Regions from separate parts of the Lentzea sp. NPDC020367 genome, predicted to be linked through region 2. Evidence: riboswitches for the same ligand, from Rfam matches in the RefSeq annotation. Region 2 holds a riboswitch; each other region holds the start of a gene.
What was found. Region 2 has a riboswitch for cobalamin ahead of ACH413_RS45155 (putative cobaltochelatase). Riboswitches for the same ligand answer to the same signal wherever they lie in the genome.

Region 1: another riboswitch for cobalamin. It lies ahead of ACH413_RS03445 (prenyltransferase/squalene oxidase repeat-containing protein); the one in region 2 lies ahead of ACH413_RS45155 (putative cobaltochelatase).
Region 3: another riboswitch for cobalamin. It lies ahead of ACH413_RS08800 (CbtB-domain containing protein); the one in region 2 lies ahead of ACH413_RS45155 (putative cobaltochelatase).
Region 4: another riboswitch for cobalamin. It lies ahead of cobN (cobaltochelatase subunit CobN); the one in region 2 lies ahead of ACH413_RS45155 (putative cobaltochelatase).

Annotation. Positions count from the first base shown of each region.
Region 1 is NZ_JBIRVV010000001.1:773,585-779,309, reverse strand. It holds gene ACH413_RS03450 (hypothetical protein) at 1-2,164, opposite strand, end outside; cobalamin riboswitch at 2,248-2,389, opposite strand; cobalamin riboswitch at 2,460-2,586, shown strand; gene ACH413_RS03445 (prenyltransferase/squalene oxidase repeat-containing protein) at 2,619-3,620, shown strand; gene ACH413_RS03440 (ribonucleotide-diphosphate reductase subunit beta) at 3,675-4,703, opposite strand; gene ACH413_RS03435 (ribonucleoside-diphosphate reductase subunit alpha) at 4,700-5,725, opposite strand, start outside.
Region 2 is NZ_JBIRVV010000025.1:25,025-30,749, reverse strand. It holds gene cobO (cob(I)yrinic acid a,c-diamide adenosyltransferase) at 1-377, opposite strand, end outside; gene ACH413_RS45155 (putative cobaltochelatase) at 516-2,420, opposite strand; cobalamin riboswitch at 2,458-2,594, opposite strand; gene ACH413_RS45150 (beta-eliminating lyase-related protein) at 2,625-3,584, opposite strand; gene ACH413_RS45145 (helix-turn-helix domain-containing protein) at 3,595-4,101, opposite strand; gene ACH413_RS45140 (zinc-binding dehydrogenase) at 4,186-5,019, shown strand; gene ACH413_RS45135 (hypothetical protein) at 5,003-5,725, opposite strand, start outside.
Region 3 is NZ_JBIRVV010000002.1:363,908-369,632, forward strand. It holds gene ACH413_RS08775 (phosphoribosyltransferase family protein) at 25-639, shown strand; gene ACH413_RS08780 (antibiotic biosynthesis monooxygenase) at 600-911, opposite strand; gene hisG (ATP phosphoribosyltransferase) at 908-1,768, opposite strand; gene ACH413_RS08790 (phosphoribosyl-ATP diphosphatase) at 1,785-2,048, opposite strand; gene ACH413_RS08795 ((2Fe-2S)-binding protein) at 2,157-2,807, shown strand; cobalamin riboswitch at 2,842-3,033, shown strand; gene ACH413_RS08800 (CbtB-domain containing protein) at 3,066-3,254, shown strand; gene ACH413_RS08805 (CbtA family protein) at 3,280-4,038, shown strand; gene ACH413_RS08810 (YbaB/EbfC family nucleoid-associated protein) at 4,099-4,554, shown strand; gene ACH413_RS08815 (hypothetical protein) at 4,551-5,725, shown strand, end outside.
Region 4 is NZ_JBIRVV010000006.1:262,299-268,023, reverse strand. It holds gene ACH413_RS26445 (helix-turn-helix domain-containing protein) at 1-380, shown strand, start outside; gene cobN (cobaltochelatase subunit CobN) at 341-3,904, opposite strand; cobalamin riboswitch at 3,939-4,074, opposite strand; gene ACH413_RS26435 (hypothetical protein) at 4,083-5,063, shown strand; gene ACH413_RS26430 (precorrin-8X methylmutase) at 5,060-5,680, shown strand; gene ACH413_RS26425 (precorrin-2 C(20)-methyltransferase) at 5,677-5,725, shown strand, end outside.

The sequences.
Region 1 (5,725 bases), on a different contig from region 2:
GCACCATTCCGCCGATGGTCTTCGCGGTACCGCTCACGTCCAGGCCCGCTGCCTGACGAGCACCCGCGACCGAGGCGCTCAACGCGATGGAGGGCGCGCCACCGTCGTCGTCGACCATGCCCTTGCCGTTCGGCTTGGTGCCGAGCAACGAGATCGCCTTCACGAACGCGGCCGCGCGCTCCTTCGACCACTCGGCCGGGGCCTGGGCGACGGGCGCGTCCTCGGTGAACGGCCTGCTGTTCAGCGCGGTGACCGCGGCGGCGGTGGAGGCGAGATCGCCGTCCTCGCAGTCGGCGTCGTCCATGCGTTCCGGGAACGTGCCGTCCTCGCACTGACGGGCGGCCAGCGCCTCGATCGCCTGGCCGGGGTCGGCGACGGTGGCGAGCACCGCCCAGGTGTGGCGGCGGACGGAGTCCTCGGAGTCCGCGAACGAACCGGTGTCGGTGAACAGGCCGTCCGCGCCCCGCAGTGCCGCCAAGTCGGCGCGCAACCGGTTCGCGAGGTCGTCGGACTTCTGGAACTGGGCCAGGACCACGAGCTTCGCGAGCGGTTCGGCGTAGGCGGCGTCGCCGGTCTCCTGCCCGGCGCCGTGCGCGTAGGCGTTGATCGCGTCCGGTGTCAGCAGAAACTCCGAGGCCTTCTTCGCGGCTTCCTGCTGCTCGCCCAGCGCGTGCAGGGCCAGCACCAGGTCCGCGGTCGCGTCGTAGTCGACGTAGGTCCTGTCGTTCTCGGTGACCTCGACGTGGTCGCCGCGCACGAGCTTGTCGGCCAGGTAGGCGCCGAGCTTCGCGGCGGACGTCGTCGCGGCCGGTTGGACGGTCTTCGGCGCCGGGGCGGGCTGGCGGACCACGGCCTTCGGCTTGGTCGTCGGCGCGGGCGCCTGAACGGTCGTGGTCTTGGTGTGCACGGGTGGTGGCGTGGTCGTGGTGCCCTGTGCCGCCGTGGTCGTCGTCGGGGTGCTGCTCGCCGTCGTGGTGGTCGGGGTCGGCTCGGGCACGTCGCCCTTGGCCAGCGCGTACAACCCGATCTGCGACAACCCGAGCGAGGCCTGCGCACTCGCCCTGATCCACGTGTCGATGCCGGAGATGCCGCCGGTGCGCGCCGCCTGGTACGAGGCCGGGTTGTACGCGATCGCACCGATCTGCCCGGCCAGCGCGGTACCCGCGTCGGACGCGCCGGCCTGCGCGGACTTCAGGAACTCGACGCCCCTGGCGACCTCAGGACCCGCGCCGCCCGCGTCCGCGAGCGCCTGCACGATCAGGCCGGTGCTGTTGGTGTTCGGCGCCTCGGTCCCGACACCACCACCCCAGCCACCACCGGCGGATTGGTTGTTCTTCAACCACGTCACGGTCCTCGCGATCGGCTCGTCGAGCCCGGTCGCCCCAGCGCGCTTCGCCGCGAGCATGGCCGACAGCGCGAGGCCCGTCGCGTCACCGTCCGGCGACGACGAGCCGTCCGCCTTCCCCTCGTCACACGAGGACACCTTGAGGCCCTCAGGTCCCTGGACGTACCCGAAGAAGATCCGGAAGTAGCCCTCGGAACACTGCTGCGTCACCATCTTGTCGATGGCGGGCTGGTCGTTCTCCCCCGCCACGGCCAGTCCGATCACGGCGAGGGACTGGCCGAACATGTTGGCGTTGTTGTTCACCATGTCCGCCCACTCGGGGTTCTTCGAGTAGTCGCTGACCCGGCCGGCGTCGACTCCCGAGCGCCGGATCGCCGCCTTCGTCTCGGCGACCATGTCGTGGCCGTCGAAGGCACGCGGATCACGGCCGGAGATCTGGGCGGCGAGCAGGGTCTTGGCCACCGCGCCGCCGACGATGATCTGGTCGAAGCCCTGGCCTGGAGCGAGGCCGTCCCAGGTGAAGTAGTCGGTGGCGTGTCCCTGGTCGTCCAGGAACTTCATGATCGGCTCGGCGAGCGCGCCGTCGCCCGAGGCGTGCATCGCGAAGACCAGGTCGAGCATCAGACCGTGGTCGGGCAGGTCGCCGCCGAGCGGGTTCTCCAGGGTGCCGTCGGGTCGCAGCTGGTGGGAGAGCCACACGGAGCTGGAGTGGGCGGCGTCGCGATCTCCCGCGGCGGCCGCGGTTCCGGCGATCGTCGTGGCGATCAGGCCCGCGCCGACGGCGAACGCCAGTGCGGCCAGGCTCCTGCGCCGGGTCATTTCTCTCCCCCTCCTCGTGCTGCTCGAGGAGAGGAGACGGCGCGGGGCGCCGGCAGCCACCCCTGCGTTTCGCGACAGCGGTCGGTCCGTTCACCCCGCCCGGATGGTGACCCGACTCGCCACTGGAAACAGTGGCCCACGGTTGCGCGACAGTGCCGGATTCCGACCGGCTTCCCCGTCACGGGCGAGGTATGAAGTTGTCGAGCCGAGCGAGGTTAACACCTGGAAACCGCTGTTCGGCACCGCCTTCGGGGTCGGAGGCGAGCGTCACATCCGTACCCGGTACGAGGCCTTGCGCGGCATGAGAACCTGTTGGGCGTTCAGCGCGACGCGGGGGAAGTCCGGTGAGAATCCGGCGCTGTCCCGCAACGGTGTGCCCTCCGCGGCAAGCCCGGTCACCCGCATCGCGCGGTGTTCACCAACTCCTGTCGTGGAAGTGCGGGAAAGGGTTCTCATGAGACGTCTGGTGCTCGCTGCTGTCCTGATGCTGGGCATTGGCACCGCTGTCACCCCCGCGGTGGCGGCCACGCACAACAAGTCCGACGCCGCTGCGGGCTGGCTCGCCCGGCAACTGGTCGACGGCGAACGGTTCGAGGCCGACTTCGGCGGTCAGAAGTTCCCGGACCAGGGCCTGACGATCGACGCGATCTTCGCGTTCGCCGCCGCCCGTTCCTCGGACACCAACGCCGAGAAGGCCATCACGTGGCTGGCGAAGCCGGAGATCACCACCGGGTACGTCGGTTCCGGCACCGAGGCCTACGCGGGCGCGCACGCCAAGCTGTTGCTGGCGGCGAAGGTGCGGCACAAGAACGGCAACGCGTTCGGCGGTGTCGACCTGGAAGCCGGTCTGCGTGGCCTGCTCGCGCCGTCGGGCAGGTTCTCCGACCGCTCGGACTTCGGTGACTTCTCCAACGCCTTCACCCAGTCCCTGGCGCTGCTGGCCCTCGAGCGCACGCCAGGTGGCACGCCCGCGTCGGCCAAGGCCTTCCTCGCCGGAACCCAGTGCCCCGACGGGGGTTTCCCGCTGAACTTCGGCCAGACCCCGTGCGCCAGCGACGTGGACTCGACCGCCTTGGTCGTGCAGGCGTTGCGCGCCACCGGTGACAACGTCAACGCCGCCGAAGGCACCACGTGGCTCGCGTCGAAGCAGAACGCCGACGGCGGTTTCTCCGTCGGCACCAACGCTTCCAACGCGAACAGCACCGGCCTGGCCGCGCAGGCGCTGGCCGGTCACCGCCCGGCCGCCGCGACGCAGGCACGGCAGTTCCTGCGTTCGCTCGCGGTCGGCTGCTCGGGTGCCGCAGCGGACCGAGGCGCGATCGCCTACGACGCAACGGGATTCGACCAGGCGACCGCTCCGCGTGCCACGGCCCAGGCGGTGCTCGGCCTGACCGGCGTCAAGCTCGCGAACCTCGACGGCGGCGGCAACCCCGCCGCGCCGACGCTCGCCTGCTGACGAAGCGGTGCCCCTGACCGGAGTTCCCGGCCAGGGGCACCGCACCGGCACGACTCAGAAGTCCTCGTCGAACGCCACCGTGCCGGTCACGCCGACCTGGTAGGCCGAGACCCGGCGCTCGAAGAAGTTCGACAGCTCCTGCACGTCCTGCAGCTCCATGAACGCGAACGGGTTCTTGGAACCGTAGATCGGCTCGATTCCGAGCACCTGCAGCCGCCGGTCCGCGACATGCTCCAAATAGGACCGCATGTCCGCCACCGACATGCCGGCGACGCCTCCACCGAGCAGGTCCTCCGCGAACTGCACCTCGGCGTCGACGGCCTCGCGCAGCATCTGCTTGACCTCCTCGTACAAGGAGTCGTCGAACAGGTCCGGCTCCTCGCGGCGCACGGTGTCCACGACGTCGAACGCGAACGCCATGTGCATCGACTCGTCGCGGAACACCCAGTTGGTGCCCGACGCGAGGCCGTTCAGCAGCCCGCGCGACCGCAGGAAGTAGACGTAGGCGAAGGCGCCGTAGAAGAACAGGCCCTCGATGCACGCCGCGAAGCAGATCAGGTTGAGCAGGAACGACCTGCGGTCCTCCCGCGTCTCCAGCTGCTTGAGGTTCGAGATCGAGTCGATCCACTTGTAGCAGAACTCGGCCTTGGCGCGGATCGACGGAATCGTCTCGACGGCGGCGAACGCCTCGATCCGGTCGTTCTCGTCGGGCAGGTAGGTGTCGAGCAGCGTCAGGTAGAACTGGACGTGCACGGCCTCCTCGAACAGCTGCCGCGACAGGTAGAGCCGGGCCTCCGGCGCGTTCACGTGCTCGTAGAGGTTCAGCACGAGGTTGTTCGCGACGATCGTGTCACCGGTCGCGAAGAACGCGACGAGCCGGTTGACCAGGTGCCGCTCGGCCTCCGACAGCTTGTTCAGGTCGGCGAGGTCCGAGTGCAGGTCGACCTCCTCGACCGTCCACGTGTTCTTGATGGCGTCGCGGAAGCGCTCGTAGAACAACGGGTACCGCATGGGCCGCAGGGTGAGGTCCATGCCGGGGTCGAGCAGGGCGTTCTGACGGGCGGTGTTGGCGAGCGTGGTCACTGGCAGGCCTCACAGGACTCGGGGTTTTCGAGGGAGCAGGCGATGGCTTCGTCCGACGTCACGACGGGCACGGCCGTGGTGGTCGTGGTCGTCGCCTGCTGGATGCGCGTCGCCGGACGCGAGCGCAGGTAGTACGTGGTCTTGAGCCCGGCTTTCCAGGCGTAGAGGTACATCGAGGAGAGCTTGCCGATCGTCGGCGAGGCGACGAACAGGTTCAGCGACTGGCTCTGGTCGACGTACGGGCCACGCGCGGCGGCCAGTTCGATCAGCGCCTTCTGCGGAAGCTCCCAGGCCGTGCGGAACAACGAGCGCACGTCCTCGGGCAGTTCGGCGATGCCCTGTGCGGAGCCGTCGTCCTGCTTGAGCCGGTTGCGCACGGCCTCCGTCCACAGGCCGCGGGCCTTGAGCTCGCGCACCAGGTAGGAGTTGATCTGCAGGAACTCACCGGACAGCGTCTCGCGCTTGAACGTGTTCGACACCTGCGGCTCGATGCACTCGAAGCAGCCGGCGATCGAGGCGATCGTCGCGGTCGGCGCGACCGCGATCAGCAGCGAGTTGCGCAGGCCGTGCTCGCTGACGCGTTCCCGCAGAGCACCCCAGCGCTCGGTCTGCGTGGGCGTGACGCCCCACAGGTCGGGCTGCAGATCTCCCTTGGCGGCACGGGTTTCCGCGAACGCCGGGTGCGCGCCCGCGACCGAGGCCAGCTCGGCCGACGACTCCAGCGCCGTCAGGTAGATCTCCTCGGCGATCCGCGTCGACAGTTCGCGGGCCTCGGCCGAGTCGAACGGCAGGCGCAGCTTGAAGAACACGTCCTGCAGGCCCATGACACCGAGACCCACCGGGCGCCAGCGCGGGTTGGAGCGCGCCGCCTGCTCGGTCGGGTAGTAGTTGATGTCGATCACGCGGTCGAGGAACACGACGGCGGTGCGGACCGTGGCACGCAAGCGGTCCCAGTCGATGCCGTCGCCGGCCACGTGCGCGCCGAGGTTCACCGAGCCGAGGTTGCAGACCGCGGTCTCCTC
Region 2 (5,725 bases):
GCGTTGATCCGGCGCTGGATCTCGTGCCAGCCCTCGAGCGCGGCGGTGGCGTGGTCGTCCTCGGTGCCCTGCTTGCGGGTCCAGGACCAGCCCTCGCCCATCTTGTGCCACTCGACGGCGCCGCCCTCGCCGGTCTCGTCGTGCAGCTTGCCGAGCGCCTTGAACGCGGACTCCTCGCCGACCTTCCACTTGGCGGACTTCACGAACTGGAACACGCCGATGTCCCAGCCCTGGTTCCAGCCGCGCAGCGCCATGCCGAACGCCGACGTCGACTTCCCCTTCATCTCACCGGTGTGCAGCATCAGCAGCGGCCGGTTGCGGCGCTGGCGGGTGGTCAAGCCGTCCTTCGGCACCTCGGTGGGTTGTCCTTGAGGCACTGGAATCTCCTTGCTCGTTGGTCGCTGCTCCGCAGACTCCGGTGAGTTCGCCGGGAAGCTGGTCGTCCGGCCGCCGCTTCGCCATGATTGGGCTTCGCCGAATCCCGACGAAGGGGCGGCCGGACGACCAGCGCGAACTCACGCGGCCCGGACGACGCCGGCGAGGTGGTCGGCGCTGAGCTGGTCGAGCTTCACGCAGGTGCCCTGCAACGCCTCGGCGATCTTCTGCGCGAGACCCAGGCGGACATGGCCCTGTTCGCAGTCGACGACCACGACGGCGGTCTTCTCCAGCAACGTCGCGGCCTTGAGCGCATCCTTGGTCGGGTCTCCACCCAGGCCGGACGACGTCGCGCGGCCGTCCGTCAGCAGCACCACGAGCGGACGCTTCTGCGGGTCGCGCATCCGCTCGATCTCCAGGACGCGGTGGGCCTTGAGCAGTCCGTCCGCGAGCGGGGTCCGGCCTCCGGTGCGCATCTTCTTGAGCCTGGTGGCCGCCGCGTCCACGGAGGTCGTCGGGGGCAAAGCGACTTCGGCGGTCTGGCCGCGGAACGTCACGACGCCGACCTTGTCCCGGCGCTGGTAGGCGTCGCGCAGCAACGAGATCACCGCGCCGCTGACGGCCGACATCCGCTTCTGCGCCGCCATCGAGCCGGAGGCGTCGACGACGAACAGGACGAGGTTCGACTCCTTGCCCTCCCTGACCGCCTTGCGCAGGTCGGAGGCGGTGAGCAGCAGTCCGGGGCCGCTGCGGCCACGCGCTCGTTGGTGCGGCGCGGCGTTCGTGAGCGTGTCGACCAGGTGCAGTCCGTTGCCGTCCACTTTGGACGACCGGACGATCCGGCCGGTGCGGGCGCGGGCCCTCGAACGCTTGCCGGGCGCGCCTTCGCCGACGCCGGGAACCTCCAGCAGCCGCGCCTTGAACGCGGGCGACGGTTCCGGCGCGGGACGGTCGTTGGGCGCGTTCCCGTTGCCCTTCGGGCCTTCCTGCGGTTCAGGCAGCTCGCCGCCGCCGGGGCCGTCGTCGTCCGGGCCCTCTTCCGGCTCTTCCGCGTGCTCGGCGGCCTGCTTCATCGCGTCCTCGAGCTGCTGCTCCTCGATGCCGGGCTCGTCGAACGGGTCGCGGCGCCTGCGGTGCGGCAGGGCGAGCCGGACGGCGGTCTCGACGTCGGTCTCCTCCACGGTCTCGGCACCTCGCCACGCCGCGTGGGCGGTGGCGGCGCGAGCGACCACGAGGTCCGCGCGCATGCCGTCGACCTCGAAAGCCGCGCAGACAGCGGCGATCCGGCGCAGCTCACTGTCCGGAAGGGACACTTGCGGCAGCTTCTGCTTGGCGTCGGCGATCTGCTGCTTGAGCTTCGCGTCCTCGGCCTCCCACTTCGCCGCGAACGTGACGGGGTCGGCCTCGTAGGCGAGCCGGCGCCGGATCACCTCGGTGCGCACGCTCACGTCCCGCGCCGCCTTCACCGCCACGGTCAGCCCGAACCGGTCGAGCAGCTGCGGCCGAAGCTCGCCCTCCTCGGGGTTCATGGTGCCGACCAGCAGGAACTGCGACGGGTGCGAGACCGAGACGCCCTCGCGTTCCACGTGCGCGCGCCCCATCGCGGCGGCGTCGAGCAGCAGGTCGACCAGGTGGTCGTGCAGGAGGTTGACCTCGTCGACGTAGAGCACGCCGCGATGCGCCGCGGCCAGCAACCCGGGCTGGAACGCCCGCACGCCCTCGGTCAGCGCCTTCTCCAGGTCGAGCGACCCGACCAGCCGGTCCTCGGTGGCGCCGACAGGCAGTTCGACGAGCTTGGCCGGTCGACGGTCGACACCGTCGTGCGGCCCGTCGGGGCAGTCGGTGCTGCCCGGAACACAACCGAACCGGCAGCCTCGAGACACGTCCAGTTCGGGCAGGAGCGCGGCGAGGGCACGCACGATGGTCGACTTCGCGGTCCCCTTCTCGCCGCGGACCAGAACGCCGCCGATGCCGGGATGAACGGCGTTCAGCAGCAGGGCAAGCCGGAGGTCGTCATGGCCGACGACAGCCGAAAAGGGGAACATGCTCGGCGAAGTCCTTCCTCGGGTGTCCACGCCCGCGGTCGGTGATCAAGAGGGGAACGAGTTCCTGACTCCCGGTTCTCTCACTACCGGTCACAGTCGCGGGACGGCGCCGGATTCGCACCGGCTTCCTCGCACTCCCCTCACAGCCCCGGCATCGTCGCATTTCGCACCGCCGGGTCCAACAGCCAGGTGAGCGACGTCGCCCTAGATCAGGCTCTGGAACTCCGCCCAGGCCTCCGCGACCTCGTCCGCCGTCCACTCCAGCGCGGGCTCGGCGATCGTGATCTCGTTCTTCGCGAGCAGGCCGTCACGCCAGAAGTTGCCGAGGAACTTGCCGCTCACCTCGGTCAGCCGCTTCGGGTCGCCGGGCAGGTGCAGCGCGAACTGGTGGGTGTGCGGCTCCGGCATGCCCATGGCGGCGGCCACGACCTTGGCGTGCTCGACGTAGGTGCCCAGCCGGGGCAGCACGGTGTCCAGGCCGTGCAACGCGGACAGCGCCGCCGGCCACTGCTGGAACAGCATGCCGCCGTACCGGTGCCGCCACACCCGTGCCTGGTCGACGAAGTCCTGGGTGCCGGCGAGCGCCGCGCCGGAAATGCCTTCGAGGGACTTGTAGAACGACACGTAGACCGAGTCGAACAGGCCCGCGATCTCGGGCAGCGGCTTGCCCAGGCCGAAGGTGCTCTCCCACAGCCGCGCGCCGTCGAGGTGCACGACCGCGTCCCGTTCGCGAGCGGCGTCGACCAGCGACGTCAGCTCGTCCCACGTCGGCAGGACGAACCCCCGCTCGCGGTCCGGGACCTCCAGCAGCAGCGTCCCGTAGGGCTCGGGGCAGGTCGCGACCTCGGAGTTCTCGACCTTGATCGGACGCAGGCCGGACAGCACGGTCAGCGCGTCGTCCTCGTGGTTCAGCGGATGCGCCTGCGAGTGCATCGCGACGATCGGGTTGTGCGTGCGGTCGGCCCAGCACCGCAGCGCGATCTGCTGCGCCATGGTCCCGGTCGGCACGAACAGCGCGGCCTCGGTGCCCAGCAGTTGTGCGACGCGGGTCTCCAGCGCGCCCACCGGGCCGCCGTCGCCGTAGCGGTCGGGGTCGACGTCCGGCACCGGGCCGAGCCTCTCCAGGAGCGTCTTCTTGCGGGTTCCGGAGAGCTGTCGGTTCATCACCACCGCATCAAACCTCAGCGGCGAGCGTGTCCGCGAGCGAGATAACGCCCGCCCGGATCTCGGCCGCCGTCATGCCCTGGGCCAGCAGGAACTCGATGTGCTCGCCTCGCAGCACGGCCAGCACGGTGTGCGCCTTGAACGTCGAGCCGACCAGCTTGGCCAGCCGTTCGACGGTGATCCGGAAGTTGCCCTCGCAGCTGCGGACCGTCGTCCGTTCCACGGCGATGACCAGCGGCAACGACGCCAGCACGTGGTCGAACAGGGTGCCCGCGAACTCTCCGGCGGAGCGGCACTCCAACGATGCCGTTTTGATCCAGGAAGCGGCCGTCTCGTCGACCACGGCGCTCACCAGGCCGGCCTTGTCGCCGAACCGCCGGAACACGGTCCCCTTGCCGACGCCCGCCGCGACAGCCACGTCGTCCACCGACACGGCGTCGATGCCGCGCTCCCCGATCAGCCGGGTGGCGGCTGCCAGGATCGCGGCCCTGTTGCGGGCGGCATCGGCACGCTCCAACGAACTCTCCCTTGACACAAGCGGACCGGCAGTCCGTATTCTAGCAACCGGACCAGCGGTCCGCTTATCCAGGGGAGGCAGCGAATGAAGGCAGTGCGGTTCCACGAGTTCGGCGGGCCCGAGGTGCTCAAGGTCGAGGAGGTCCCGGACCCGACCGGCGACACGCTCGTCGACGTCACCGCGATCGGCCTCAACTACGGCGAGACGGTCATCCGCCGGGGCAAGGGCAGGGAGCTGTTCCCGTGGTACCCGGGGCCGTCGTTCCCGGTCGTCCTCGGCTCGGAAGTCGTTGGCACCACAGGAGAAGGCCGACGGGTCATGGGCGTGCCGCGCGACGGCGCCTACGCCACGAAGGCCGTCATCGAGCACCCGATCGACGTGCCCAACGGCGTGAGCGACCACGAGGCTCTCGCCCTGCTGTTGCAAGGCACGACGGCGGTCGCGGCGGCCAAGGCGGCGCGCATCCAGCCGGGCGATCGCGTGCTCGTGGAGGCGGCGACCGGTGGCGTCGGCAGTCTGCTCGTGCAGCTCGCGGAACGGGCGGGCGCGACCGTGCTCGCGGCGTCCAGCAAGGGCGGTCTCGGCTACGACTGGGACGGCCTCGACCCGGTCGACGTCGTCTTCGAGTCCATCGGCGGCGCAGTCGGGAAACGCGCGTTCGAGCTGCTCAAGGACGGTGTCGGCCGCATGGTCGTGTTCGGTTACGCGAGCGGCGAGCCGTTGGACGTGACGGCGAGCGACATCTTCCGCAAGGGCGTCGCGGTCATGGGTCTGCCCCGCGACGTCACGCCCGGAGAGGTGCTCGCACTGGACCTCAAGCCGGTCCTCGGCGACGTCTACCGGCTCGACGAGATCGCCGAAGCCCACCGAGCACTCGAAGCCCGCACCACGGCGGGCAAGCTCATCGCGCGACCGTGACCGACTTGGGCGCGCGGAACGACAGCAGCTGAAGCCACTCCGGCTCCGAGCCGTCCAGCCGCAACGACGGCTCGTGCTCGGCCACCGTCCGCAACGTCACCGCGGCCTCCAACCGAGCTAGCCCGGCGCCGAGGCAGAAGTGCCGGCCGTAGCCGAACGCCAGGTGCCGAGGATCGGTTTCCTTACCGCTCAACAACAACACGAGCTCCGCACCGGCAGGCACGCGCACACCGGACAACACGACCTCACGCGCGGTGAGCCGCCGCCACGTCACCACGGGCGTCTCGGTCCGCAGCACGTCCTCGACGAACGACTCGGCGACACCCGGCGAACCCAGACGCGCCCACAACTCGCGGTCCTGCAACCCGCGGCGCAACGCCGTGGACAACAACTGAGTCGTCGTCTCCTGGCCCGCGATCAGCAGGAAGTAGCAAAGGCCGGCGGAGTCCTCAGCGGACACTCCGGCATCGGCCAGCGCGCAGAACAGCTCGCCGTCACGGGCGTGGTAGCGCTTGATCAGCCACTGGTGGAAGTCACCGACGTCGTCGACCAGGTCCAGCTGCCGTTCCCGCGAGATGTCGCCCCAGAAGAACTCCAGCGACCCGGAGCTCCAGCGCTTCAGCGTCGGGATGTCGACGTTCTCCAGCCCGAGCAGGTCCATCAGCACGATCGCGGGCAGGTCCCACGCGAGCGAGCGCACGAGATC
Region 3 (5,725 bases), on a different contig from region 2:
GAAGGGCGTAGCGTCAACCAGACTGTGAAGAGGTTCGCGAACCGGCAGGAAGCGGGCCGCGCCCTCGCCGCGCGACTCGCCGACCTCCCCTGGCACGACCCGCTGGTCCTGGGCCTCCCCCGAGGCGGCGTCCCAGTCGCCAAGGAGGTAGCCCTCCACCTCAACGCCGAACTGGACGTGGTCGTGGCGCGCAAGATCGGCGCCCCAGGCCACCCCGAATACGGCGTGGGCGCCGTCACCGCCGACAGCGAGCCCATCTACGACCCGAGAGTGCTGAGAGCGCTCAACCTCACCGAGGAACAACTGGGCCGCACCTGCGACGAGGAACGCGAAGAAGCCAGAAGACGCACGACCCTCTACCGCGGCGACAAGCCGCTCACGCTCAAGGACCGCGACGTGATCCTCGTGGACGACGGCCTGGCCACCGGCGTCACGGCCAAGGCAGCGCTGCACTGGATCGCCCAGCACGAACCGCGGACCACGACCCTCGCCGTGCCGGTGGCCGCGCGAGAATCGCTGACCACGTTCACGACGCCGGTGATCGCGCTCCTGCTCCCGCGCCGCTTCGGCGCGGTCAGCCGCTGGTATGACAGCTTCGCTCAGACCACGGACGAAGAGGTGCTCAGCGCGCTCTCGTAGTGCTCCACCACGGGGAACGGCGAGTAGAAGCGGTGCAGCAAGGCAGACCACTTCTCATACGAAGGCCCCTGCCGGAAGCCGACCGTGTGCGCCTCGACCGAGTCCCAGCGCACGAGCAGCAGGTAGCGCGACGGCGTCTCCAGGCACCGCAGCAGTTCGAGGCCGCGGAAGCCCGGCGAGGCGGAGATCAGCTCCCGCGCCTCGCCGAACGCCCACTCGAACTCCTCGGCGGAACCTGGCAGCACGTCCAGCAGGGCGTGCTCCGTGATCACAGCCGGCAGAACCTGATGTCCGAGGCCAGCACGGCCTTGGCACCGATCGCGGCCAGCTCGTCCATCACCTGGTTCGCCTCCTTGCGCGACACCATCGCCCGCACGGCCGCCCAGTCCGGGTTGGCCAGCGGCGCGACGGTCGGCGACTCCAGGCCCGGAGTCAGCGCGATCGCGTCGTCGAGGATCGAACGCGGGCAGTCGTAGTCGAGCATCAGGTACTGCTGCGCGAACACGACGCCCTGCAGGCGTGCCGTCAGTTGCTTCTTGGCGGCCGTGAGTTCCGAGCCGTTGCGGTGGATCAGCACCGCCTCCGACTGGCAGATCGGCTCGCCGAACGGCACCAGGTCGTGCTGGCGCAGGGTGCGGCCGGAGCCCACCACGTCGGCGATCAGGTCGGCCACGCCCAGCTGGATCGAGATCTCCACGGCGCCGTCGAGCCGGATCACCTTCGCGGTGATGCCGCGGGCCTTGAGGTCGCGGCCCACCAGCTTCGGATACGCGGTGGCGAGGCGCTTGCCCTCGAGGTCGGAGACCTTCCAGTCGGTGCCGCGAGGGCCCGCGTAGCGGAAGGTCGACGAGCCGAAGCCCAGCGCCAGCAGCTCCTCGACGGAGTTGCCGTTGTCGTCGGCGCCCGAGTCGGCGGCCAGGTCGCGGCCGGTGATGCCGAGGTCCAGGTCGCCGGACGCCACGTAGATCGCGATGTCCTTGGGGCGCAGGAAGAAGAACTCGACGTCGTTGTTGTTGTCGAGCACGGTCAGGTCGCGCGGCTCGTGCCTCTGCCGGTAGCCGGCCTCGGTGAGCATGGCGGAGGCGCGTTCAGCGAGCGCGCCCTTGTTCGGGACTGCAACGCGCAGCATGTGAAAGTCTTTTCCGTCAGAGGTACTTGTAGACGTCTTCGAGGGTGAGCCCACGGCCCAGCATGAGCACCTGGAGGCGGTAGAGCAGCTGCGAGATCTCTTCGGAGAGCTTCTCGTCGGACTCGTACTCGGCGGCGATCCAGACCTCGCCCGCCTCCTCCAGGACCTTCTTGCCCTGCGCATGGACCCCGGCCTCGAGCGCAGCAACGGTGCCGGAACCCTCCGGCTTGGTGGCGGCTCGTTCGGTCAGTTCAGCGAACAGGGAATCGAAGGTCTTCACGGCATGACATCCTCCCATCCCGGCGACCCCCGTCCACACCGCGGTCACATCTGTCCCAGGCCGTGGACGTGATCTGTCCTGCATGGACACCCAGTAGCGTGAACTTCTGTGTCTGAGTTCGCCGAGGTCCTCGAAGCACTGCGCCGGGTGCGCGGAATCAACCCGTTCTTCGCGCTCGACGTGGGCCGCCCCGACGAGTCCTGGCTGCCGGGAACGGCCCTGCTCGAAGGTCCGGCGCTCAAGAACACCATCGACGCGATCGCGATCCGGTACAAAGCGGAGGAACCACGCGTAGCGGCCAGCCTGTTCTTCCTCAGCTACACGGCACGGCTGCTCAGCCCGCTCACGGCCGCGGGCATCCCGATCGACGTCCGCCCGGAGAACCTCTGGTGGCAGCACCACCCCGCGAACGGCCTGAGCGTCCGCATCGACCAGCCGAGACTGGGCCCGAAGGCCGCAGAGGCACTCGAACCGGTGGTGGAAGCGATCCAGGCCGTCACGCCGGTGGCGCGTGGATTGTTGTGGGGCAACGCGATGTCGAACGTCGCGGGCGCGCTCAAAATGGTTGTGCGCGCACGCATGCTCACCGCCGAGGAAGCGGAAGAACGCGGCGAACGGCTCATGAGCTCACCGCCGTTCGAACAGGCGGGAGAATTCCTCAGTTTTCCCGGCGAGGTCACGTTCCGGCGTCGGTCGTGTTGTCTCTACTACCGCGTCGCCGCAGGTGGGAAGTGTGGTGACTGTCCACTCGTGAAGTGAGGAACGCAACAACTCTTATGGCCGGTTGTGCTTAACCGATGGATCAACTTACGGTGCACGCGCCGCAGTGACGGGAAGCCGGTGAAAATCCGGCGCGGTCCTCGCCACTGTGACCGGGAAGCGATCCCCGCCGAGCACGTCACTGGTCCTCGCGAGAGGGCTGGGAAGACGCGGGGGCAGCGTTGATCCGGGAGTCAGGAGACCGGCTGCGGCGCCGCAAGGAGAGTTGACCTTCCACGAGGTATGGAGGAGCCCGTCATGACGAGCCCCGCAGCAAATCTGTCCGCCGTCCAGGTGCCCAAGTGGGCGTTCGCCGCCGCACTTCTCGGCCTGATCGTCACGTACCTCGTCCTGCAGGAGAACGGTCTCGCGCTCGGCGCGGGTTCCGAGTTGCTGCACGAGTTCTTCCACGACGGCCGCCACGCGCTCGGCGTCCCCTGCCACTGATCCCCCGATCCCAGGCAGGGAAGACATGACGACGACGTACAAGTCCCTTGCGCTGCGCGGAGTCGCGGCCGGCGGTATCGCCGGCGTCGCCTCCGCGCTCGTGCAGCTGCTGGTGACCGAGATTTCGATTCGCGCCGCGCTCGCGGTCGAGGAGGCACGGGCACCCGCCGGCGAAGAGGCCGGCCACACGCACGGCGGCGAGGAAGAGCTGGTCAGCCGCGGCGCCCAGATCGTCGGCGGCATGCTCGGCGTGGTGATCGTCGGCATCGCGGTGGGCCTCGTGTTCGCCACGGCCTACGCGCTGTCGAAGCGCTGGTTCGCCGACCGCACGCCGTTCAGCCGCAGCTTCGCGTTCGGTGCCGCGGTGTTCGGTGCCGTGGCGCTGCTGCCGTGGCTCAAGTACCCGGCCAACCCGCCCGCCGTGGGCGACCCGGAGACGGTGAACTACCGGACCGCGCTCTACCTCGGTGTGGTGGTGGCCGGTCTGGTGATCGTGTGGGCCGCGAGCTGGCTCGCCGAGCAGCTGCGCGCGCAGTCGCAGCCGGTGCGGACCACGGCCGTGCTGCTCGCGGTGGCCGCGGCCGTCGCGGTGGTGCTGCTGGCGTTCCCCGCGCCGCCGGACACGATCCCTGCGGACATGCCGGTGAACGTGCTGTGGCAGTTCCGCCTCAGCTCGCTCGCCCAGCTCGCCACGCTCTACGTCGGCATCGGCGTGGTGTTCGGCCTGCTGATCGACCCGGCCACGCGCAAGGCCAAGGCCCCTGAGAAGGCCGCTGTCGCCTGATGGTGTGGGGTGGCCGCGGGTGCGGCCACCCCGCCCAGCCGCGATTGGTACGTTCGGCGCATGCCTGACAGCGCTGAGTTGCTGGAACAGATGCGTCAGAAGCTCGAGTTCTTCGAGCAGGCGAACCGCGCCGCCGACGCCCGTGCCGCCGAGTACGACGCGATGGGCGACGAGCTCAGAACAGTGGAAGCCAGCGTCCAGTCCCCCGACCGTTCCGTCACGGTCGTCGCGGGTTTGTCCGGTTCCATCAAGGAGATCCGGTTCACCGAGGACGCGAAGCGGCTGAGCACCACGCAGCTCTCCCAGGCCGTGATGTCGACGCTGCAGCTGGCCGTCGCCGCGGCCGCGCGTCAGCAGGCGGAGATCGTGCAGGGCCACACCGACCTCCCGATCGCCGAACGGGTGCTGGCGACGCAGCAGGAGATCTTCGGCCGGCCCGCCGACCCACCGGCCCGTCCCCCGGTGGACGACGACGGCGACACCGGCAGCATCTTCCGCAAGGACGACCGCTGGTGACCGGGATCGTGGTGCACGCGGACGAGATCGCCCGGTGCGCGAAGACCATCGGCACGCTCTCCGGCACCTCCACGAAGCTCAACGACGCCGCCACGACCGCGTCGGTGCCCGCGGTCAGCTGGGGCGCGCTCGGGCACCTGCTCGGCCTCTACCAGCAGTACGACGAGTTGCTGGGCGATCTGCACGGCCACTTCGGCAAGATGACCGAGGGCTTCGGCAAGATCGATTCCGCCCTCACCGCCACCGCGCAGACCTACGCGGGCCACGAGCAGACGACGACGGACGCGTTCGGCAAGACGCTCCAAAGTGGACTCGACAGCGCCACCGCGCCGCCGATGGTCTCCGGCGGCAAGGGGACCTCGAACCTCGGCGCGCTCGGCAAGAGCTACGGCGACCAGTACTCCGGCGACAACGTCGGCAAGGCGTCCGCGAAGCTGATCCCGTTCGGTGGCAGCAGTTACTCGCTCATGAAGGACAGCGCGAAGCTCGGCGACGACCTCCAGAAGGGCGACGGCGCCGCGATCGCGAAGGACGTCGTCAGCGTCATCTCCGACATGAACAACTTCATGCAGGACGGCATGAAGCTCGCCGGCGCGATCTCCGACCCGCTGAACTTCCTGATCAGCAAAGGACTCGGCTGGCTGCTCGACGTCGTGGCGCCGTTGAAGCAGGCCGTGGACCTGGTCACCGGCGACCCGGCGGCCACGAGCAAGGCCGCGGGCGCGTTCAACGACATCGCGACGCAGACCGAGGACTTGGCGCGCACGTTCGACGAGCACCTGCGGCAGGGCCTGCAGAGCTGGAAGTCCGAGGCGGGCGACAAGGCCGCGGCGAAGCTCGGCGGGTTCCACCACGGCATCGAGGGCACGGCGGGCACCGCGGGCCACGTCGCGTCGCTGCTGCAGGGCAGTTCGATGTTCATGCAGGTGGCCGAGGACATCATCAAGGGGATCCTGAGCGACCTGATCGAGTGGCTGGTCGTCACGTGGGTCGCCGCGCAGATCGCGGCCATCCCGACGTGCGGGGCCTCCGAGGCCGCCGCGGCCGCCGCCACCCCGGTCGAGGCGGGGATCTCGACCGCCAAGGCGGGCAAGGAGGTCGGCAAGGTCCGTTCGGTGATCCAGAAGATCATGGACGTGCTGCGCCGGATCCGCGAGGTGCTCAGGAACTC
Region 4 (5,725 bases), on a different contig from region 2:
CGAGCCACCTGGTGACGGACGCGTTGATGGAGGCGGAGAGCACCGGCGAGCCGCCGCGCGAGATCCTGAACCGGCGTGCCCACGAATGGGGCGCGAAGCTGGCCTCCACCGCCTCGGGCGATCTGACCGGGGCGTTGGAGGACTTCGGTTTCGAGCCCCGGTCCGAGGGCGAGGAGATCTTGCTCGGCAACTGCCCGTTCCACAGCCTGGCGCAGCGGCACGCGCAACTGGTGTGCGGCATGACCCTGTGCCTGATCAACGGCCTGCTGGAAGGGATCAAGGCGAACGGCGTGTCCGCCCGCCTCGATCCGTCACCAGGTCACTGCTGCGTACGGGTCGTTCAGACGCCGTCTTCCAGGTCACCCTCGGTCTCGAGGTAGGCCGCCCGCAGCGCGTCCAAAGTGGACTCCTCCGGGTGCTCCCACATCTTGCGCTCGGCCGCCTCCAGCAGCCGCTCGGCGATGCCGTGCAACGCCCAGGGGTTGCTGGTCTGCAGGAACTTCCGGGTCTCCGGGTCGAGCACGTACGACTCGGTGAGCTTCTCGTACATCCAGTCCGCGACGACACCGGTCGTGGCGTCGTAGCCGAACAGGTACTCGACCGTCGCCTGCAGCTCGAACGCGCCCTTGTAGCCGTGGTTGCGCATCGCCCCGATCCAGCGCGGGTTCACCACGCGGGCGCGGAAGATCCGGGAGGTCTCCTCCGTCAACGTGCGCGTGCGGACCGCCTCCGGTCGCGTGCTGTCACCGACGTACGCGGCGGGTGCCTTGCCCGTCAACGCCTTCACCATCGTGACCATGCCGCCGTGGTACTGGAAGTAGTCGTCCGAGTCGGCGATGTCGTGCTCGCGGGTGTCGATGTTCTTGGCCGCCACCGCGATCCGCCGGTACGCCGACTCCATGTCCGCACGCGCCGCCACGCCGTCCACGCCACGCCCGTACGCGTAACCGCCCCACACCGCGTAGACCTCGGCGATGTCGGACGAGTCGCGCCAGTTGCGGCTGTCGATCAACGGCAGCACGCCCGCGCCGTACGCGCCCGGCTTGGAACCGAAGACGCGCAACGTCGCCCTGCGCTGGTCGCCGTGCTCTTCCAGGTCCTTCAGCATGTGCGCCCGCACGAAGTTCTGCTCCGCGGGCTCGTCCAGCGCGGCCACCAACTGCACGGCATCGTCCAACATGGACACGACGTGCGGGAAGGCGTCCCGGAAGAACCCGGAGATGCGGATCGTGACGTCGACGCGCGGCCTCTCCAGTTCCTCCAGCGAGATGACCTCGAGACCGGTGACGCGGCGCGACTGGTCGTCCCACACCGGCCGCACGCCCAGCAGCGAGAACACCTCGGCGATGTCGTCACCGGCGGTGCGCATCGCGGACGTGCCCCAGACCGACAGACCGACCGAGGGCGGCCACTCGCCGTCGTTCTCCTCGCGGTAGCGGGCGAGCAGCGAGTCAGCCATCGCCTGGCCGGTCTCCCACGCGAGTCGCGACGGGATGGCCTTCGGGTCGACCGAGTAGAAGTTGCGGCCGGTCGGCAGCACGTTCACCAGGCCGCGCAACGGAGAACCCGACGGGCCGGCCGGAATGTAGCCGCCGTCCAGCGCGTGCAGGACGTTCGTCATCTCGTCCGTGGTGCGCGCCAGACGAGGCACGACCTCGACCGCCGCGAACTCCAGGATCTTCTGCACGTCCTCGGACTCGTGCAGGGTCTTGGCCACTTCCCGGTCCCAGCCCGCGTCCTCCATGGCCTGGACGAGTCCGCGCGCGATCTCCTCGATCGCGTCGACGTCTTCACGGCCGGTCGTCGTGAGCCCGAGCGCCTCGCGCAGTCCGGGCAGCGCGGCGACCTGACCTCCCCACATCTGCCGCGCCTGCAACATGGCGAGCACGAGGTTGACGCGGACGCTGCCGGTCGGCGCCTCGCCGAGGACGTGCAGACCGTCGCGGATCTGGACGTCCTTGACCTCGCACAGCCAGCCGTCGACGTGCAGGATGAACTCGTCGAACTCCGCGTCGTGCGGCCGGTCCTCCAGGCCGAGGTCGTGGTCGAGCTTGGCGGCCTGGATCAGCGTCCAGATCTGCGCGCGGATCGCCGGCACCTTCGCCGGGTCCATCGCGGAGATGTTGCCGTACTCGTCGAGCAACTGCTCCAGGCGCGCGATGTCGCCGTAGCTGTCGGCGCGGGCCATCGGCGGGACGAGGTGGTCGACCAGCGTGGCGTGCGCGCGCCGCTTGGCCTGCGTGCCCTCACCGGGGTCGTTGACGAGGAACGGGTAGACCAGCGGCAGGTCGCCGAGCGCCGCGTCCGTGCCGCAGGACGCCGACATGCCGACGGTCTTGCCCGGCAACCACTCCAGGTTGCCGTGCTTGCCGACGTGCACGACCGCGTCCGCGCCGAAGTTCGACTCGATCCACCGGTACGCCGCGAGGTAGTGGTGCGACGGCGGCAGGTCCGGGTCGTGGTAGATCGCGATGGGGTTCTCGCCGAACCCGCGCGGCGGCTGCACGATCACGACGACGTTGTTGGACCGCAACGCGGCCAGCACGATCTCGCCGTCCTTGGACTTGGAGTGGTCGACGAAGAGCGTGCCCGGTGCCTCGCCCCAGTGCTCCTGCATCGACTCGCGGAAGTCTTCGGGCAGCGTCTCGTAGAACTCCCGGTAGTCCGCCGCGGCGATGCGCACGGGGTTGCTCTCGAACTGCTCCTGCGTCAGCCAGTCCGCGTCCTGGCCACCGGCCGCGATCAACGCGTGGATCAACGCGTCGCCGTCCAGCTCCTGCACGCCCGGCAGCGCGTCACCGATGTCGTAACCGTGCTCCTGCATGGCCTTCAGCAGCCGCACGGTCGACGCCGGCGTGTCCAGGCCGACCGCGTTGCCGATGCGGGAGTGCTTGGTCGGGTACGCCGACAGCATCACCGCGATCCTGCGCTCGGCCACCGGGATGTGCCGCAGCCTGCCGTGCCGGACCGCGATGCCCGCGACGCGCAGCGCCCGTTCCGGGTCGGCCACGTAGACGGTCAGCCCGTCCTCGTCGATCTCCTTGAAGGAGAACGGAACCGTGATGATCCGGCCGTCGAACTCGGGGATCGCGACCTGGGTCGCGGTGTCCAAAGGAGACAGTCCGTCGTCGTTCTCGTCCCACGAGTCGCGGCTCGACGTGAGGCACAACCCCTGCAGGATCGGCACGTCGAGCGCGGCCAGCGCGCCGACGTCCCACGCGTCGTCGTCGCCACCCGCCGAGGCCTTCGCGGGGTTCGTGCCACCCGCCGCGAGCACCGTTACGACGAGCGCGTCGGCCTGCCTGAGGGTGTCGAGCAGCTCGGGTTCGGCGGTGCGCAGCGAGGAGCAGAAGACCGGCAGGGGCTTGCCGCCCTTGGCCTCGATCGCGTCGCACAGGGCGTGCACGAACGCCGTGTTCCCGGCCACGTGGTGCGCCCGGTAGTAGAGCACCGCGACCGTCGGACCTTCTGGCGTTCCCTCGCGCTCCAGCACACCCCACGTGGGGGTGGCGGCGGGGGCCTCGAAGCCGTGGCCGGTCAGCAGCACGGTGTCCGACAGGAACTTGTGCAGCTCGGTGAGGTTCGCCGGACCGCCGTGCGCGAGGTAGAGGTGCGCCTCGGCGCACACGCCACCGGGCACCGTCGACAGCTCCATCAGCGCCGCGTCGGGCTGCATCTCACCGCCGAGCACCACCACGGGCAGCCCGCCGGCCAGCAGCCAGTCGAGGCCTTCCTCCCACATCCGGCGGCCGCCGAGGATGCGCACGAGGACCAGGTCCACGCCGTCGACGAGCACGGGCAGGTCGTCGGTCGTGAGTCGCGCGGGGTTGCCGAGCCGGTACTCGGCACCGCTCGCACGCGCCGACAGCAGGTCGGTGTCGGAGGTCGACAGCAGCAGGATCACGCAGGCTCCATCCCTCGTGGGGTCCTCGCCCCAAAATGCGGGTGACTGGCGAAGCGGAGTTCCTGACTCCCAGCGGTGTTCGCTGGTCACAGTGGCGGGACCGCGCCGGATTCACACCGGCTTCCTCCTGCGCTTCGTCGTTCGGGCTCACCCTAACCGGCGGGTTACAGTCCGACCTATGCGTAGTCACCCGGACGCCTGCCCCGGCGCCGTCGAGCTGCACGCCGCGGCCGACGGCGGGCTGGCGCGCATCCGGGTACCCGGCGGCACTCTTTCCGCTGCTCAGTGGGACGTCGTGCGCCTCGCCGCGCTCGAACTGGGTTCCGGCTCGATCGAGCTGACCTCCCGGGCGAACCTCCAGATCAGGGGCCTGGCGGACGGCGTGGAACTGGGCACGCGACTGACCGCGGCCGGGCTCCTGCCCTCCGCGTCGCACGAGCGGATCCGCAACATCATCGCGGCACCGCTGGAGGACAACCAGGCACTGGTCGACGCGATCGACACGGCCCTGTGCGCGGACCCGGCGCTGGCGGATCTGCCGGGCAGGTTCCTGGTGACGGTCGGGGCCTCGGTGAGCGGGTTGGGAGGGGACTTCGGCCTGGTCAACGACGTGCTTCTGCTCGCCGGTCGCGACACCGGCGTCCGCGTCACCGACCCCGTCGACGCGGTGGTGACCGCCGCCCGCCTCTTCCAGCAGCTCCGCGGCCAGGCCTGGCGCCTGTCCGAAGTGGACGACGGTGTGCGAAAGATCACCGCTCACTTCGGTGCCACCGACGCCCCGCGCATCACCCCGGCTGTGACGCCTGTCGCACCTTCACCTTTGACGCCAGGCGTGCCGCTCGGCCGGCTCGACGCTCACCAGCTCCCCGGCGTCGCCCTCCGCCTGACCCCGTGGCGCAGCCTGGTCGTCCCCGAAGGCACCGACACCACCGGCCTGATCACCGACCCGGCCTCCCCGTGGCACGGCGTCAGCGCCTGCACCGGCCGCCCGGGCTGCGCGAAGTCGCTCTCCGACGTGCGAGCTGACGCGCGAGCCTGGCTCGGAACCCCGCACGACCGCCCCGTTCACTGGTCAGGCTGTGCCCGCCGCTGCGGTCGTCCCGCAGGCGATGTGACCGAGTTCGTCGCGACCGGCGACGGCTACGAGGAGATCCGTTGACGCAGTACATCAAGGACGGGGCGGAGATCTACCGCCAGTCCTTCGCCACCATTCGCGCGGAGTCGGACCTCACCAGGTTCCCCGGCGACGTCGCGAAAGTCGTCGTCCGCATGATCCACGCGTGCGGCATGACCGATCTGCCGACCGACGTCGCCTTCTCGCCGAACGTCGTCCGCGACGCCCGTGCGGCACTGCGGGCGGGCGCGCCGATCCTGTGCGATGCCAACATGGTCGCGTCCGGCGTGACCCGCCGCCGCCTGCCCAAGGACAACGAAGTCCTTTGCTACCTGGGAGATCCGCGCACCCCCACGCGAGCCCAGGAGATCGGCAACACGCGCAGCGCCGCCGCGCTCGAACTGCTCGCGGACCGGTTCGACGGCGCGGTGATCGCGATCGGCAACGCCCCCACGGCGTTGTTCCACCTCCTCGACCTGATCGCCGCCGGAGCTCCGCGACCCGCCGCGGTACTGGGCATCCCGGTCGGGTTCATCGGGGCGGCGGAGTCCAAGGAAGCTTTGGCCGCAACGGATCTGGAGCACCTCGTGGTGCGCGGCCGGCGCGGCGGCAGTGCCATGACGGCGGCGGCCATCAACGCGATCGCGAGCGAGGAAGAATGACGGGCAAGCTCTACGGCGTCGGCCTGGGTCCCGGCGACCCGGAAC